2 linked regions of the Reyranella humidisoli genome follow. The main gene of each other region encodes a partner of the protein of the gene in region 2 in a complex. Links are inferred from orthologs where the notes say so. Each region holds a gene or a part of one and is shown on either strand. Other genes may lie near its edges.

What was found.
Region 1: the proteins of secA (region 2) and secY are in contact, whole or in part, in a crystal structure (PDB 3DIN), measured with the Thermotoga maritima proteins. The link is inferred for Reyranella humidisoli from one-to-one orthologs. Residues at the interface, in WP_004082002.1 of Thermotoga maritima: Glu261, Ala262, Arg263, Lys300, Ala301, Arg302, Thr303, Ile304, Ile305, Leu323, Tyr324, Asp325, Pro326, Val329, Ser330, Tyr333, Ile336, Lys340, Phe345, Val349, Glu363, Phe364, Tyr374, Ser375, Gly376, Gly377, Glu393, Ile395, Thr482, Ser483; in WP_004081795.1 of Thermotoga maritima: Glu108, Gly109, Glu110, Glu111, Ala236, Glu237, Arg238, Arg239, Ile240, Thr241, Ile242, Gln243, Tyr244, Ala245, Arg246, Arg247, Val248, Thr249, Gly250, Arg251, Arg252, Val253, Tyr254, Gly256, Ala257, Ser258, Thr259, Tyr260, Leu261, Pro262.

What each region holds. Positions count from the first base shown.
Region 1 is NZ_JAHOPB010000001.1:3,082,071-3,090,231, reverse strand. What follows is about bases 256-3,048. They hold secY (preprotein translocase subunit SecY), read right to left. Parts: upstream 2,429-3,048; coding sequence 1,082-2,428; downstream 256-1,081. Other genes in these bases: rpmD (50S ribosomal protein L30), read right to left, coding at 3,000-3,048; rplO (50S ribosomal protein L15), read right to left, coding at 2,488-2,967; KQ910_RS15020 (adenylate kinase), read right to left, coding at 435-1,085; rpsM (30S ribosomal protein S13), read right to left, coding at 256-314. Outside these bases: more of rpsM, read right to left, coding at 1-255; more of rpmD, read right to left, coding at 3,049-3,188; rpsE (30S ribosomal protein S5), read right to left, coding at 3,200-3,790; rplR (50S ribosomal protein L18), read right to left, coding at 3,805-4,167; rplF (50S ribosomal protein L6), read right to left, coding at 4,181-4,714; rpsH (30S ribosomal protein S8), read right to left, coding at 4,717-5,115; rpsN (30S ribosomal protein S14), read right to left, coding at 5,132-5,437; rplE (50S ribosomal protein L5), read right to left, coding at 5,452-5,994; rplX (50S ribosomal protein L24), read right to left, coding at 6,006-6,323; rplN (50S ribosomal protein L14), read right to left, coding at 6,332-6,700; rpsQ (30S ribosomal protein S17), read right to left, coding at 6,719-6,967; rpmC (50S ribosomal protein L29), read right to left, coding at 6,978-7,169; rplP (50S ribosomal protein L16), read right to left, coding at 7,181-7,600; rpsC (30S ribosomal protein S3), read right to left, coding at 7,607-8,161. UniProt on the Escherichia coli protein: The central subunit of the protein translocation channel SecYEG. Consists of two halves formed by TMs 1-5 and 6-10.
Region 2 is NZ_JAHOPB010000001.1:2,291,922-2,300,562, forward strand. What follows is about bases 3,883-7,155. They hold secA (preprotein translocase subunit SecA), read right to left. Parts: upstream 6,849-7,155; coding sequence 4,083-6,848; downstream 3,883-4,082. Also shown: KQ910_RS11175 (hypothetical protein), read right to left, coding at 1-695; KQ910_RS11180 (GAF domain-containing protein), read left to right, coding at 969-3,134; KQ910_RS11185 (zinc metalloprotease), read left to right, coding at 3,199-3,864; KQ910_RS11195 (peptidylprolyl isomerase), read left to right, coding at 7,176-8,171; bifunctional glutamate N-acetyltransferase/amino-acid acetyltransferase ArgJ, read left to right, coding at 8,279-8,641. UniProt on the Escherichia coli protein: Required for protein export, interacts with the SecYEG preprotein conducting channel.

The sequences.
Region 1 (8,161 bases), 790 kb from region 2 along the record:
GTATGGGTGCGCTGGCCGTGGACCGGCAGGCCGCGGCGATGACGCAGGCCGCGATAGCAGGCGAGGTCCATCAGACGCTTGATGTTCATCGCCACTTCGCGACGCAGATCGCCTTCGACCGAGTAGTCGCGGTCGATGGTCTCGCGGATGCGAATGACCTCGTCGTCGCTCAGCGTGTTCACGCGCCGCGACTCGTCGATCCCCACTTTTCCACAGATCTCCTTGGCTTTCGCCGCGCCGATCCCGTGGATGTACTGAAGTCCGATCACGACACGCTTGGCGGTCGGAATGTTCACACCGGCTATACGAGCCAAAGTCCCAACTCCTTCAAAGACTTATGGCGCGCTCGCGCGCGCCCGTCACAGTTCCGCTGGCCCCGGAAAAGCGCGCGATTATATGTACCCGCGCCCCCGAGTCAATGGAACTAACCCTTGTCAAGTCCCCACCAGAACTCCCGTGATCTGGCGGTAAACTTCGTCCATCGCGGCCATCCCATCGACCTTCCGCAACACCCCGCGGGCGCTGTAGTAGGGCAACAAGGGCTCGGTTTGAGCCCTGTAGGCAGCCATGCGAGTCTTCATGGTCTCTGCATTATCGTCCTTGCGGCGGGTGAATTCCTTCGACCCGCAGACGTCGCAGACACCTTCGGCCTTCGGCCGCTTGAACTTGTCGTGATAGCCCGCGCCGCACTTGGCGCAGGAAAACCGGCCGACGATGCGCTCCGTCAGCGCCTTCTCGTCGACTTCCATCTCGATCACCCGGTCGAGCTTCCTGGCCGTCTCGGCCAGCATCTTGTCCAGTGCCCTGGCCTGGGCCTCGGTCCGCGGGAAACCATCCAGGATGAAGCCCTTGGCGCAGTCCGGCTGGGCGATACGGTCCTTGATCAGGCCGACCATCAGCTCGTCCGGGACCAGCTCGCCCCGCTCCATGATGCCCTTGGCCTTCTGGCCGAGCTCGCTGCCCGAGGCCACGGCCGCCCGCAGCATGTCGCCGGTCGAGAGCTGGATCAGCCCCCGCTCGTGCTGCAGCCGCTGCGCCTGCGTGCCCTTGCCGGCGCCCGGCGGTCCCAGAAGAATGATGTTCATCGGCCCTTGCCCCTCAGGCGGGCCTTCTTGATGAGGCCCTCATACTGGTGAGCCAGCAGATGCGCCTGCACCTGGGTCACAGTGTCGAGCGTGACCGAAACCACGATCAGGAGGCTGGTGCCGCCGAAGTAGAAGGGCACGCCGCCGCGGGCGATCAGCAGTTCCGGCAGGATACACACTGCCGAGAGATAAAGGGCGCCGATCACCGTGAGGCGATTCAGAATGTACTCGAGATACTCGGCCGTGTTCTTGCCCGGGCGAATGCCCGGAATGAAGCCGCCGTTCTTCTTCAGATTATCAGCTGTGTCCGCCGGATTGAACACAACGGTCGTGTAGAAGAAGCAGAAGAAGACGATCAGGCCGATATAGGCAAAAAGGTAGAGCGGCTGGCCGTGGCCGAGATAGGTCGACATCCACTGCATCCAGCCCGGCTCGCCGGAATTGCCCTGGAACGACGCGATGGTCGCCGGGAACAGCAGCAGCGAAGAGGCAAAGATTGGCGGAATGACGCCGGCGGTATTGATCTTGAGCGGCAGGTGCGAGGCCTCGCCGCCATACATGCGGTTGCCGACCTGGCGCTTGGGGTACTGAACGACGATTCGTCGTTGCGCGGTCTCGACGAAGACGACCACCGCCACCACCAGCACGATACCCAGCACCAGCGCGATGATGAACAGCGCCGACAGGGCGCCCGTCCGGCCGAGTTCGAGGGTCTGCACCAGCGCGTCCGGGAGGGCCGCGACGATGCCGGCGAAGATGATCAGCGAGACGCCGTTGCCGACGCCGCGCGCGGTGATCTGCTCGCCCAGCCACATCAAGAACAGTGTGCCGCCGACCAGCGTGATGATCGTCACGAACCGGAAGAATACACCCGGATCGATCACGACCGGGCCGGCCGTGGCCACCTGGCTCTCGAGTCCGACCGCAATTCCGTAGGCCTGGAAGGTCGCCAGGATGACCGTACCGTAGCGCGTATACTGGTTGATCTTCTTGCGGCCCGCCTCGCCTTCCTTCTTCAGCGCCTCGAGCGACGGAACGACCGTCGTCAGGATCTGCATGATGATGGAGGCCGAGATGTACGGCATGATGCTGAGCGCCAGCACCGACATGCGGCCGATCGAGCCGCCGGAGAACACGTCCAGCAGGCCCGCGATGCCGCCGGAATTCTGCTTGAAGATCTCGGCCAGGGCGGCCGGATCGACACCGGGGACCGGGATATAGGCGCCGATACGGAAGACGACGAGCGCGGCCACGGTAAACCACAGCCGCTTCTTCAGCTCGGTCGCCCTACCGATCGAACCCCAGTTCAGGTTGGAAGCAAGTTGCTCGGCGGCGGATGCCATGAAACCTCACGCGTGAACGACACAAGGGGGAAGCGACGCCCCCGTTGACGCCGTCCGGATCAGGCCGCTTCGGCCACGGGCTTGGGCGGGAGTTCGACCTTGCCGCCGGCCTTCTCGACCGCGGCGATCGCCGACGCCGAGGCGCCCGCAACCTTCACTTCGATCTTGGTCTTGATCTCGCCCTTGCCAAGTAGGCGGACACCGTCCGCGGCATTCTTGAACAGGCCGGCTGCCAGCATCGCCTCGGCGTCGATCACCTTGGCGGCGTCGAGCTTCTTGTCGTCGATCGCCTTCTGGAGCGTGCCCAAATTGACGACCTGATAGCTCTTCTGGTGCGGCGGACGGAAGCCGCGCTTCGGGATGCGGCGGTAAAGCGGCATCTGGCCGCCCTCGAAGCCCTTGATGGCGACGCCGGTACGGGACTTCTGGCCCTTGACGCCGCGACCGGCGGTCTTGCCCTTGCCGGAGCCGATACCGCGGCCGACGCGCATGCGGCCCTTGCGGGCGCCCGGGTTGTCCGAGATCTGGTTCAGTCTCATGGTAATTACCTCCGCGCCGCGGCCCAAGGGCCTTAGCGCGCTTCCTCTTCGACGCGCACGAGATGGCGCACCTTGTTGATCATGCCGCGAACTTCGGGCGTATCCACGAGCTCACGGGTGCGATGACGCTTGTTGAGCCCCAGGCCGATCAGCGTCGCGCGCTGATCGTCCGTGCGGCCGATGTGGCTGCCGGTCTGGGTGATCTTGACTGTCTTGGCCATGGTCCGGTTCCTTAAGCCGCCGCTTCCGCGGTCGTCTCGTCACGGCGGCCGAGAAGGTCGCCGACCTTCTTACCGCGGCGGGTGGCGACCATGCGCGGCGAGTTGAGCTGCTCGAGCGCCTTGAACGTCGCCTTGATCATGTTGTGCGGGTTCGACGTGCCGACCGACTTGGCAACGATATCCTTGATGCCGAGCGTCTCGAAGATGGCACGCATCGGGCCGCCGGCGATGATGCCGGTACCGGCCGGGGCGGCGCGCAGCGTCACCTTGCCAGCACCGAAGCGACCCTTGACGTCGTGATGCAGCGTGCGGCCGTCGCGCAGCGGCACGCGGATCAGGCCGCGCTTGGCCGCTTCCGTGGCCTTGCGAATCGCCTCGGGAACCTCACGGGCCTTGCCGGCGCCGTGGCCGACGCGTCCACGCTGGTCGCCAACGACGACGATGGCGGCAAACGCGAAGCGACGACCGCCCTTCACGACCTTCGCGACGCGATTGATCGTGACCAGCTTGTCGGTCAGTTCATTGTCCTCGTCGCGGTCGCGGTCGCGGCTCCGATCGCGATCGCGCGGAGAACGGCCGGAACCACCGGGTGAACGAGCCATATTCTAACTCCCGATCAGAACGACAGGCCGCCCTCACGGGCGGCATTGGCCAGCGCAGCGATGCGGCCGTGATACGTGTAGCCACCGCGATCGAAGATGACTTCCTTGACGCCAGCCGCGACGGCGCGGGCGGCGATCAGCTTGCCAACCTCGGCAGCAGCGCCCTTGTCGGCGCCGGTCTTGAGCGCCCCCCGGACATCCTTGTCGAGCGACGAGGCTGCGGCCAGGGTCACGCCCTTACGGTCGTCGATGACCTGGGCATAGATGTGCTTGCCTGAGCGGAAAACGCTGAGACGCGGACGGCCGCCGGCGGCCTGGCGCAGCGCATAGCGCGTGCGCCGTTGGCGGCGGGCGAAAAGAGCATTGCGGTCGGACATGGTTCTCTCGCCTCTACTTCTTCTTGCCTTCCTTGCGCCGGATCGTCTCGGTCGAGTACTTGATACCCTTGCCCTTGTAGGGCTCCGGCGGACGCAGACTGCGAATCTCGGCCGCAATCTGGCCCACGCGCTGACGATCGGCGCCGGAAATCTCGATTTCGGTCGGCTTCAGAGCCTTGATCTGGATGCCGGCCGGAATGGGAATCTCGACATCGTGGCTGAAGCCGAGCTGCATCTTCAGCATCTTGGCATCGGCCGCGGCGCGATAGCCCACGCCGTTGATCTCGAGGTTGATGGTGAACCCGTCGGAAACGCCGCGGACGACGTTGCTGGCCAGGTTACGTGCCGTGCCCCACTGCATGCGGGCGCGACGGCTCTCGTTCCGCGGCTTGAAGACCAGGCCCTCGGCTTCCTTGGCGACGGTGACGTCGTCATGGACCATGAGCTGGAGTTCGCCCCGCTTGCCCTTGGCCTTGAGGTGCTGGCCCTTGAGCTCGATGGTGACACCGGCCGGGATGGCGACCGGATTTTTACCGACGCGCGACATGGTCAGAACACCTTGCAGATGACTTCGCCGCCGACATTGGCGGCCCGCGCCTCGGCGTCGGACATGACACCGCGCGGCGTGGAGAGGATCGAAATGCCGAGCCCGTTGAAGTGGCGCGGCAGCTCGCGGATCTTGGAATAGACGCGACGCCCCGGAGTGGAGACGCGCTTGATCTCCTTGATGACCGGACGGCCGTTGTCATACTTCAGCTCGATGCGGAGCTCCTTAACGCCGGGGCGCAGCTCTTCTTCGAACCAGCCGCGGATATAGCCCTCGCGCTGGAGCACATCGAGAACACTCGACCGAAGCCGCGAAGCCGGCGCCGTCACGCTGTCGAGGCGCGCCGACTGGCCGTTGCGGATACGGGTCAGCAAATCGCCGACGGGATCTGTCATCGCCATGGTCTACGGTCCCCGTTTACCAGCTCGACTTCACGACGCCGGGCAGAGCACCCAGCGACGCCAGCTGACGCAGCGCAACGCGCGACAGCTTGAACTTGCGATACACGGCCCGCGGGCGGCCCGTGAGTTCGCACCGATTGCGGACACGCGTCGGCGACGAATTGCGCGGCAGGTCCGCCAGCTTGAGGCGGGCCCCGAAGCGCTCTTCCGGCGTCAACTTGTCGTCGACCGCCATCGACTTCAGCTTGGCGCGCTTGCCGGCGTATTGCTTCGCCAACTTTGCACGCCGGTTGTTCTTCTCGACCGAGCTAGTCTTGGCCATGTGTTTCTCCGGCCTCAGTTCACGAACGGGAAGTCGAAAGCGCGGAGAAGCGACCTGGCTTCCGCATCCGTCTTCGCCGTCGTGCAGATGATGATGTCCATACCGCGCACCTGGTCGACCTTGTCGTAGTCGATTTCAGGGAACACGATCTGCTCCTTCAGGCCCATGGCGTAGTTGCCATTGCCGTCGAACGACTTGCCGTTCAGTCCGCGGAAGTCGCGAACCCGCGGCAGGGCGATGTTGATCAGGCGGTCGATGAATTCGTACATCCGGTCGCGGCGCAGCGTGACCTTGGTGCCGATCGCCATGCCTTCACGCAGCTTGAAGGTCGCGATCGACTTGCGCGACCGGGTGATCACCGGCTTCTGACCGGTAATCGCCGTCAGGTCGGCCACGGCGCCGTCGACGGCCTTGCGGTCATTGACCGCCTCGCCGACGCCCATGTTGATGACGATCTTCTCGAGCTTCGGCACCTGGAAGGGGTTCTGATAGGAGAACTCCTTGATCAGCGCTTCACGCACGGTCTTGGTGTAGTGTTCTTGCAGACGCGCGGGCATGGCCCGTTCTCCTAGCGGTCGATGGTCTCGCCGGAGGCACGCGCGATGCGCACCTTGCGGCCGTCTTCAAGGAACCGGAACCCGACCTTCGTCGGCTTGTCCGATTTGGGATCCAGCAGGGCCACGTTGGAGACGTGGATCGTGGCCTCGCGTTCGATGATGCCGCCGGCTTCCGCACGGCTCGGCTTGGTGTGGCGCTTGATCATGTTCACGCCGGAAACGACCACGCGGTTCTCCTTGGGAAGAACGCGCAGAACGTCGCCCACCTTGCCTTTGCTGCCACCGGTGATGACTTTCACCCGGTCGCCCTTCTTGATCTTCAGTTTGATTGCCATGGCTAGAGCACCTCAGGCGCAAGCGAGATGATCTTCATGAACTTCTTGGCGCGCAGCTCGCGCGTCACCGGTCCGAAGATACGAGTGCCGATCGGTTCGTCCTGCTTGCTGATGAGCACGGCGGCGTTGCGATCGAAACGGATGGCGCTGCCGTCGGGGCGGCGCAGGGCGAACGAGGTGCGGACGACGACGGCGCGATGCACCTCGCCCTTCTTCACCTTGCCGCGCGGAATGGCTTCCTTGATCGACACGACGATGACGTCGCCGACACTTGCATACTTGCGGCGGGAGCCGCCCAGCACCTTGATGCACTGGACTCGACGGGCGCCCGAATTGTCGGCGACCTCGAGGTTGGTTCGCATCTGAATCATGACTTTTGCTCCGACCGCTTAAGCCTGGGCGCCTTCGACCAGAACTTCCCAGCTCTTGGTCTTGGACAGCGGGCGGCACTCGCGGATGCGGACGATTTCACCAACCTTGCCCTTGAAGGCGTTGGCTTCGTCGTGCGCGTGATACTTCTTCGACTTGCGAATGAACTTCTTGTAGATCGGATGCTGAACGCGGCGCTCGACCTTGACGACAATGGTCTTGTCCATCTTGTCGCTGACGACGACGCCTTCCAGGATACGCTTCGGCATTTCGTGCTCCTTAACCGGCGGCCTTGTCGCCCAGCACCGTCTTGATGCGGGCGATGTCGCGACGAACCTGGCGCGCGCGGGAAGTCTTCTGCAGCTGGCCCCCAGCCTTCTGGAAGCGCAGGTTGAATGCCTCCTTGCGAAGGTTGCCGAGCTCGTTCTTGAGCTCGTCCTTGGTCTTGGGGCGCAGATCGGTGGCCTTCATGTCCTTCTCCCTCAGCCTTCGGCGCCGACGCGGCTGACAAAGCGGGTCTTGATCGGCAGCTTCGCGGCGCCGAGCGCCAGGGCTTCCTTGGCGATAACGCCCGAGACGCCCTCGAGTTCGAACAGGATGCGGCCCGGCTTCACGCGGGCCGCCCAGAATTCGGGCGCGCCCTTGCCGGAGCCCATGCGGACCTCAGCCGGCTTCTTCGAGACGGGGACGTCCGGGAACACGCGGATCCAGACGCGGCCGGCACGCTTCATGTGACGCGTGATGGCGCGGCGGGCCGCCTCGATCTGGCGCGCGGTCAGGCGATCCGGCTCCATCGCCTTCAGCCCGTAGGAGCCGAAGTCGAGGTTGAAGCCGCCCTTGGCAGCGCCGCTGATACGGCCCTTGAAGGCCTTGCGGTACTTGGTGCGCTTGGGTTGCAGCATGGTGGATTACGCGTCCCTCTGCTCGGTGCGCTCCGGGCGCGCCGGCGTACGTTGCGGCGCGGCTTCCTCGGCGCGCTTGTCGTGCGCCATCGGGTCGTGCGCCATGATCTCGCCCTTGAACACCCAGACCTTGACGCCGCAGGTGCCAAAGGTGGTGAAAGCGGTGGCGGTGCCGTAGTCGATGTCGGCGCGCAGCGTGTGCAGCGGCACGCGACCTTCGCGGTACCATTCCATGCGAGCGATTTCCGAACCGCCGAGGCGGCCCGAACAGTTGATGCGGATACCGAGCGCACCCAGGCGCATCGCCGACTGGACGGCGCGCTTCATGGCGCGACGGAAAGCGACGCGGCGCTCGAGCTGCTGGGCAATGTTCTCGGCGATCAGCGTGGCATCGATCTCGGGCTTGCGGATCTCGACGATGTTCAGGGCGACCTCGCCCTTCGTCATCTTGCCGAGGTCGGTCCGCAGCTTCTCGATGTCGACACCCTTGCGGCCGATCACGACGCCCGGACGGGCGGTGTGGATCGTGACACGGGCACGCTTGGCCGGACGCTCGATGAC
Region 2 (8,641 bases):
CCCAGCGGCGGTTCGGGCCCGCTCGGGCAGGCGCCGACGGTCAGGAACATTTCGTCGGTGTCGACGTAGAGCCAGGTGTCGGGCGGTCGCGCGAGCAGTTGCGCGATGAAGCCCGGGTCGACGCCGAGGTCGGCGGCATAGCGGATCAGCGCCGACGCGCCGGCCCTGCCCAGTCCGAAGCCGCGGGCTATTCCCGCCGTGGCATCGCCCTTCGTCTCGCTCTGGACCGCCGTGGCATCCAGCGTGAAATTGTGGAAGCCGACTTGACCGCCGATCTCGATGGTGCGGCTGGGCAGCGGCGTGGGCGACTGTCGGCTGGCCGTACCGCCCAGGAACGCCATCGCACAGGCGGAGAGGCAGATGTCGCCCTTGCGCACGAGCGTGGCCACCTCGAATTCACGAAAAAGATACCCGACCTTCAGGCCTTCGAGCAGGTCGCCCCCGCTGCTGCTGAGTTCGGCGGTTGCCAGGGGTTGATTGGCGATCCTGACGGTCTTGTTCTTGAGGCCGGCCAGCATGACCCGCAGCTTGTCCCCGTCGCCCTGCTCGAAACGGCCGCTGATGCGAAGCGTATGGGCGACAAGGGGGGCCTTAGGGGTCAGTCCGGGAATCGACCTGCTGTCGAGGGTAATGGTTAAGGCACGGGTCTCCGGCGCGAAACTCCAGCAGAGGACGCTGATCGCAAAGGCCGACAACCATCTAAGCATCTCGGCCGCCGGGCGCGGCCACCGGTTCGGAGTGCGCCACGCTTGGCCCTCGTCTCGCAGCAACGCCGGGAGGAATTCCCTAGCGTCGACAAAATACGTACCATGCAAACACTTCTGAGTTCACCAGCCCATTGTAGGTCATCGGCGGCGGGTCGATGATTGCGCTGGATCAAGGGCGCGGCCGGCGCCTTGGCTCTAGTGTGGGGTGGCCAAGTACGCGGCGCGCTCAGGCGACGGTAGAGGCACCCAGTTCGGTTGGCGATGACACAGCAGCAGCTTCCTCACTCCGGGACGGAACCCAAGACTGGTTCCACGCGGCAGATCTATTGGATCTCGCTCGCGGCGCTGGTCGGGTTGATGCTTGTCGCTGCCCTGCTCACGCTCGTGGAGTGGCTTGAGATGCTCCCGTCATTCGAGCGTGCGATGCAGGATCTGTTTTCGCGCGGAGCGCTGCTGGCGCTTGGCCTCGTGATCGCCCTGATCGCCTTCGGCGTCTTCTTCCAGCGTTCGTTTCGCAAGACCGTGCGGCACGGGGCTCGCGAAGAAGCGGTCCTCAAGAGCAGAAACCGGTTGCTGGTGGGCGTGTTCGCCGCCTTTGCGCTGGGCATCGCCGGTATCGGATACCTTCTCACCAGCGATCTGCGGGCCGCCTTTCGCGACGAGCGGCTGACCCAGCAGGCCGGTATCGCCCGCCTCAAGGCGCAGCAGATCGACCAGTGGGTCGCTGAAAGAGCGATCGACCTGGGGTTTCTGGTCACGTCCATCAAGGGGTTGCCGTTCGGCCAGATCGAGGCCGGTGCGGAACTGCGCCAGTTCGTTGAACTACTCCTGTACCAGATGCTGATCGGACATCCCGAGCGGCGTGAAATCATGCTGTTTTCGGCCGATGGGCAATTGCTGGTCGAGGTGGGCGGCGCTCCCGGTCACAAGGATCATGACCGCGTCGAAGGCCTCGTGCGTGAAGCGGCACGCGAAGGCAAGCTGATGATCGGACCGCTCCGACTCGATGCCGGCTCCCCCCCGAGCCCCAGCATGGCATTCGCGCAACCGTTCAATGCCGGCGCGCCCGCGGCTGGCCAGTCCTCGGGCCAGTTCGTCGTGGTGCTCATGGTCGACCCGAGTGTCGAGCTGTTCCGGAAAATTCAGAATTGGCCGGGCGACAGCCCGACATCGGAAGTCCTGGTCGTGCGTCGAGACGGCGATGACGCCCTCTTCCTGGTGGCACCGCGCTTCTGGGAGCGCCCAATCCCGCCCTCCGGGCTCCGCCTGCCTCTGTCGACGCCGAACCTCACTGCCGCCGCCGCGATCCGCCAGGGAGACGGCGTGCGGGAGGCTCTGGACTACCGCGGCAAGAGGGTCCTTGCTGCCTCGTATGCCGTCAAGGGCCTGCCCTGGATCGTGATCGCCAAGTCGGACTACGACGAGGTGATGCGCCGAATCGATCTCCGATCCGAGAAGATCGCCCTCGTGTTCGGGACGACCATTCTGGTAGCGGCTTTCCTGGTGTGGTCGCTGTGGAGAAGCCAGCAGGATGAGGCGCGTGAACTGGCGGTGAGCAACCTTCGCTTCGTTCATGCCGTGCAGGACATGTTCATCGTGCTGGACGGCGACAATCGTATTCTCGAGACCAACGAAGCCGCGCAGAAAGCTGTGGGGTACAGCGCCGAGGAGCTGCGGGGGATGGATGCGCGAGACCTCAGACTGCCTGATGGTACCGCCGAGGGGGATCAGGGGGCCGCGGCACTGGTGGCGGCCGGCGGCCGGATAGAGATCCGCGCCCTCATCCGCCGCAAGGACGGCAGCACCTTTCCCGCGGAGGTGCGGGTCAGCGCCTTCGAACTCGACGGACGGACCTATCGTCAGGCGATGGGCGTCGACATCAGCGATCGTGTGAAACTGGAGCAGGAGGTTCTGCGACTGGGGCGCGTGAAGCGTTCGCTGCAGGCGGCAACCAGCATCCTGCTGCGGGCCCGGTCCGAGTCCGATGTCTTCGATCAGATCTGCACCAGCCTCGTCGAATTCGGTGACTACCGGATGGCAGCTGTCGCCGTCGCCAACGACGATCCCGGCAAGACCTTCCACTTCCCGGCGATTGCGGGATACGACAACGGCTATCTCGCCAAGGCCCACATCACCTGGAACGACGAACCCACGGGCAACGGGCCGCTGGGCATGGCGACCAAGACGGGAACCATCCAGATCAACCAGGATTTCGCGACCAATCCGAACGCACGACCGTGGCGCGATGAAGCGCTGCGGCACGGATATCGCTCGAGCATCGTCCTGCCGCTGCGGCGCGAGGGTACGATCGTGGCGGCCCTCGTGATCTATGCGGGGGAACCGCAGGCGTTCGATGTGGAAGAGGTCCAGCTCCTCTCCGCTCTCGCCGACGACATCTCCTTTGTCCTGTCCGGGCTGGGCGCGTAGCGCGGAAGCGCTGTGTGGTCACCTTGAACTGTCCGTGATTTGCGTTGCTCCACGAGGGTTCACCATGAAGAAGTCTCTCTACGGCGGTGTTCCCAACCGCAAGTCCCGGCGGGCGAGGAAGGCACTCCCTGGCTTTCTCGCATCGGTTCGGGGAATGCTGGTGGCGATGGGAATGGTTCTCGCCACGGCGTCCCATGCGGCGCCGAGCTATACCGACCACCCCCGCCATGGCGGATCGCCGCGAGTCGTTCCCGTCTGGATCGATCCAAACTTCACGCAGTCCGAGCGTGCCCACATGCTGAGCGCCATCGAGGAATGGAATGCCGCCCTGAATGGCGTGGCTCGCATCGACGTGGTGGCTTCGCCGGAGGGACGAGGCGCCAACCAGAGCTGGCTGATCAGGAAAGCGCCGGGCAAGGAGGGGGTACGCGAACTAGGAAGACGGACCCAGAGCCTGGGAAGCGTTCAGGGCATGCCGCTGGGAGGCGGAGTGTTGCTGATCTTCCCCGATGCGAGGGCCTATCTGCAGCAGCATTCGCTCAGCCTGCGAGACGTCATGATGCGGGAGATCGGGCACCTCATGGGGCTGCGGCACCTCGAGCACGAGGAACTTCTGGCGCAGGACTACGCGCCCGGTGACCTTGGCTGTGTGAACGAGGCGACGGCCACCGCCGTGGCGGCAATCCTGAAAGTGCCCGCAGCGGCGTTGAACTGGTGCGAGCCCAATTGAAGGCACGCAGCGGTCGCATCGTCGGCCGAGGTTCGAGGTGAAACCCAATGCGGGTATCGAGTCTTCGCTGCCCTGATCGTTGCCGCAAGGCCACGATACGCCGCTGAGAGCCAGGCTCCGCAGCGGGGCCATTCGATCATGCGGAGGAAGTTGAATTCCTCGCCGGCCTCGCCGACGACAACTCCTGCTCTCGCAGGAACGTCTGTCGGACGAGGATCCTAGACACGCCCGTGGCAGTGCTTGAACTTCTTGCCCGAGCCGCAGGGGCAGGGGGCGTTGCGTGAGACCTTGCCCCAGGTCGACGGATCGTTCGGATCGATCGGTCCGTTGGTGACCGGCCGCGGGCGATGCAGCGTCGCCACGCCGCCACCGTCCGGGTCGGCCGGATCGTAGGCGGGATCGTCGCTCATCGCCGCGGCCAGCGCCGGATCCTCATGCACCTCGTGCATGTTGGTCGGCATTTCGGGCATCGGCGGCGGCTCCATGCGAATCTGCAGGGTCGCCAGCAGCGTCACGACCTGTTCGCGCATGTTGGTCAGCAGGTCGCTGAATAGGTTGAAGGCCTCGCGCTTGTATTCGTTCAGCGGATCCTTCTGGCCATAGGCGCGCAGGCCGATGCCCTGGCGCAGATGGTCGAGATGGAGGAGGTGGTCCTTCCAGTTCTGGTCGAAGATCTGCATCAGCACGCTCTTCTCGACCTGGCGCCAGACGTCGGGCCCGTACTGCGCGGCCTTCTGCGCGAACACGCGCTCGACGGCGTCGTTCAGGCGCACCTTGATCTCCTCGTCGGCGATGCCTTCTTCCTTCGCCCACTCGTCGACCGGCAGGTCGAGGCCGAAGATGCGCTGCACCTCTTCCTTCAGTTCGCCGATCTTCCACTGCTCGGCGTAGACGCCCTCGGGGATGGTCCGCTTGACGAGCGTGTCGACCACGTCGCGGCGCATGCCGGCGACGGTCTCGGACACGTCCTCCGTGCCCATCAGCTCGATACGCTCCTTGTAGATCTCCTGGCGCTGGGCGTTCATCACGTCGTCGAAGCGCAGCAGGTTCTTGCGGATCTCGAAGTTGCGCGCCTCGACCTTGCCCTGCGCCGTTTCCAGCGCCTTGTTGAGCCAGCGATGGGTCAGCGCCTCGTCGTCGGCCATGCCCTTCTTCTGGACCCAGTCGAGGACCTTGTTGTTGCCGAAGATGCGCATCAGGTCGTCTTCCAGCGACAGGAAGAAGCGCGACGCGCCGGGGTCGCCCTGGCGGCCCGAACGGCCGCGCAGCTGGTTGTCGATGCGCCGCGATTCGTGGCGCTCGGTGCCGACCACGAAAAGGCCGCCCGCTGCGCGCACGATCGGACGGTCGCGCTCGACGCCGGCTCGAATCTCGGCCTCTACGCGGGCGATCTCGGCGTTGCGGGCCGCCTCGTCGGGGAACTTCGCGGTGATCTCGGGCACGCTCTGCTGCACCAGCATCTCGACGTTGCCGCCGAGCTGGATGTCGGTGCCGCGGCCGGCCATGTTGGTGGCGATGGTAACGGCGCCCGGACGTCCGGCCTGGGCCACGATCTGCGCTTCCTGGTCGTGGAAGCGGGCGTTCAGCACGTTGTGCGGAATGCCGGCCTTCTTCAGCGCCTCGGACAGTTCCTCGGACTTCTCGATCGAGACGGTGCCGACCAGCATCGGCTGCTGGCGCGCGCGACATTCGCCGACCAGCTTGACGATGGCGCGCGTCTTGTCGGCGAGCGTGCGGTAGATCTCGTCGTCGGCGTCCTTGCGGGCGACCGGGACGTTGGTCGGGATCTCGACTACCTCGAGCTTGTAGATCTCGGAGAACTCCGCCGCCTCGGTCAGCGCCGTGCCGGTCATGCCCGAGAGCTTCGGGTACATGCGGAACAGGTTCTGGAAGGTGATGGAGGCCAGCGTCTGGTTCTCGCGCTGGATCTCGACATGCTCCTTGGCCTCGAGCGCCTGGTGCAGGCCTTCCGAATAGCGACGGCCCTGCATCATGCGGCCGGTGAACTCGTCGATGATGACGACCTGGCCGTCCTTGACGATGTAGTCGACGTCGCGCGCGAACAGCTTGTGGGCGCGCAGTGCCTGGGTGATGTGGTGCAGCACCGACACCATGGTCGGTGCATAGAGGCTGATGCCTTCGGCCAGCAGCCCGTCGGTGCGCAGGATGTCCTCGATCGCCTCGATGCCGGCGTCGGTCAGGACGACGGTGCGGTTCTTCTCGTCCTTCTCGAAATGCTCGGCCTTGAGCTGCGGAATCACTGTGTCGGCGCGGCGGTAGAGCTCGGAGGAATCCTCGGCCGGGCCGGAGATGATGAGCGGCGTGCGCGCCTCGTCGATCAGGATCGAATCGACCTCGTCGACGATGGCATGGTTGAAGGGCCGCTGGACCATCGCGTCCAGGCGATACTTCATGTTGTCGCGCAGGTAGTCGAAGCCGAGTTCGTTGTTGGTGCCGTAGGTGACGTCGCAGGCATAGGCCGCCTTGCGCTGCTCGTCGTCGAGTTCGTGGACGATGATGCCGACCGTGAGGCCGAGGAAATTGTAGACGCGGCCCATCCACTCGGCGTCGCGGCGGGCGAGGTAGTCGTTCACGGTGACGACATGCACGCCCTTGCCGGGCAGGGCATTCAGATAGACCGCCAGCGTGGCCACGAGGGTCTTGCCCTCGCCGGTCTTCATCTCGGCGATCTTGCCCTGATGCAGGACCATGCCGCCCTTGAGCTGGACGTCGAAGTGGCGCTGGCCGAGCGTCCGCTTGGCCGCTTCGCGCACCGTGGCGAAGGCTTCCGGCAGCAGCTGGTCGAGCGTTTCGCCCTTGGAAAGGCGCTCCCGGAACTCGACGGTCTTGCCCCGGAGTTGATCGTCCGAGAGTTTGACCATCTCCGGCTCGAGGGCGTTGATCTTCGCCACCGTCTTGTCGAAGCCCTTGACGATCCGGTCGTTGGCCGTCCCGAACAAACTCCGGGCGAGCGCGCCAAGCATGAAAACCTCGATATTCTAATGACTTAGGCGGGCACATAGGCCCGCCCCCTGCGTGAGAGATAGAGAGCGGGTCGGGGAGTGTCAACGCAGCCTGCCAGCGCAACCGTCCCGCCGCGGCAGTGGCAATCGCTGTGCAATCGTCGCGCCACCTGTCGGAAGGGAAGGCCCCGCCGGCGAACGCCTCGCCATGGACGCGGTACTCACGAAAAAGTGCCGCAATTCAAAGCCATTACGCCTCTCGTCGGGGAGGCGGCGCTTGCTTGGCCCAAGCGGGCCTGTGTAAACGATTTGCGCCTTTCGTATTGAATGAATCTGCTGGAGTCCGCCATGAGCCATGACCTGCGCAACCTGCGCCTCGCCCTCCTGAGTGGCGCGGTCGCCCTCCTCGCGGGACCCGTTCTGGCCCAGACTCCGCCGGCGCAGGCCCCCAAGCCGCCCGCAGGACAGCCCGCCGCGAAGCCGCCGGCCGCCGCCGCGACCCCGGCCCCTACCGCCGTCAAGGATCCGGTCGTGGCGGTCGTGAACGGCCAGCAGATCCGCCTGTCCGAACTCGAAATCGCCCAGCAGTCGCTGCCGCAGCAGTATCGTTCGATGCCGTTGCAGGCGGTGTTCCCGGCGCTACTGGAGCGCATCATCGACAGCAAGCTGGTCGTGCAGGAAGGCAAGAAGACCAAGACCAACGAGGATCCGGCGTTCAAGAAGCGCATGGCCTTCGTCGAGGAGCAGGTGCTGCAGGATTTCTGGATCCAGCGCGAGATCTCCCGTCTGGTCACCCTGGAGAAGATCCAGCAGCGCTACCAGGAGCGTCTGAAGTCGATGCCGCCGGAAGAAGAGGTGCATGCGCGCCACATTCTCGTGGCCACCGAGGATGAGGCCAAGGCGATCATCGCCGAGCTGAAGAAGGGCACGCCTTTCGACAAGCTCGCCAAGGAAAAGTCGACCGACAAGGCGTCCGGCGCCGAGGGCGGGGATCTTGGCTGGTTCAAGAAGTCCGACATGGTGAAGGAATTCGCCGATGCCGCCTTCGACCTGAAGAAGGGGCAGACGTCGGAAACGCCGACCAAGACCCAGTTCGGCTTCCACGTCATCTCGATCGACGACCGCCGCACCGCGCCGCCGCCGGCGCTTGAGGAACTGTCCGAGCAGATCCGCGAGGAACTGGCGCGCGAGGCCATCACGGCCCAGCTCGACCGGGTCCGGTCCGGATCGAAGATCGAGAAGTTCAACATGGACGGCACCAAGGCCGAGGCGGCGCCCGCCACTCCGGCCACACCGGCGGCTCCCGCCGCCACGCCAGCCAAGCCGGCTGCGCCGCCGAAGTAAAGACGCCCAGAATCGCCTCCAACTAAAACTCACGTTTTAGGGCGTTTCTGGTGTAGTCTCCGCCGCTGGCCGGTTGCTTTTCCGCAGCCGCGCCCGAGGGGAGAAACATGTCCGCCAACCACGCCCTATCGCCGCTCGCCCCCAAGACGACGCCGACGCTGCCCCGCATCGCCGGCGTAAAGCTGGGCGTCGCGCGCTCCGGCGTGCGTTACCAGGACCGCGACGACGTGCTGCTGGCCGTGGTGCCGGCCGGGGCCACCATCGCGGGCGTCCTGACCAAGTCCAAGACCTGCTCGGCGCCGGTCGACTGGTGCCGCAAGAACCTCGCCCGCGGCAAGGTCCGCGCCATCGTCGTGAATGCCGGCAACGCCAATGCCTTCACCGGCAAGCTGGGCGACAAGGCAGTCGAGGAGACGACCCGCTCCATCGCCCAGGCGCTGGGGTGCCCGCGCAACGAGGTCTTCATGGCC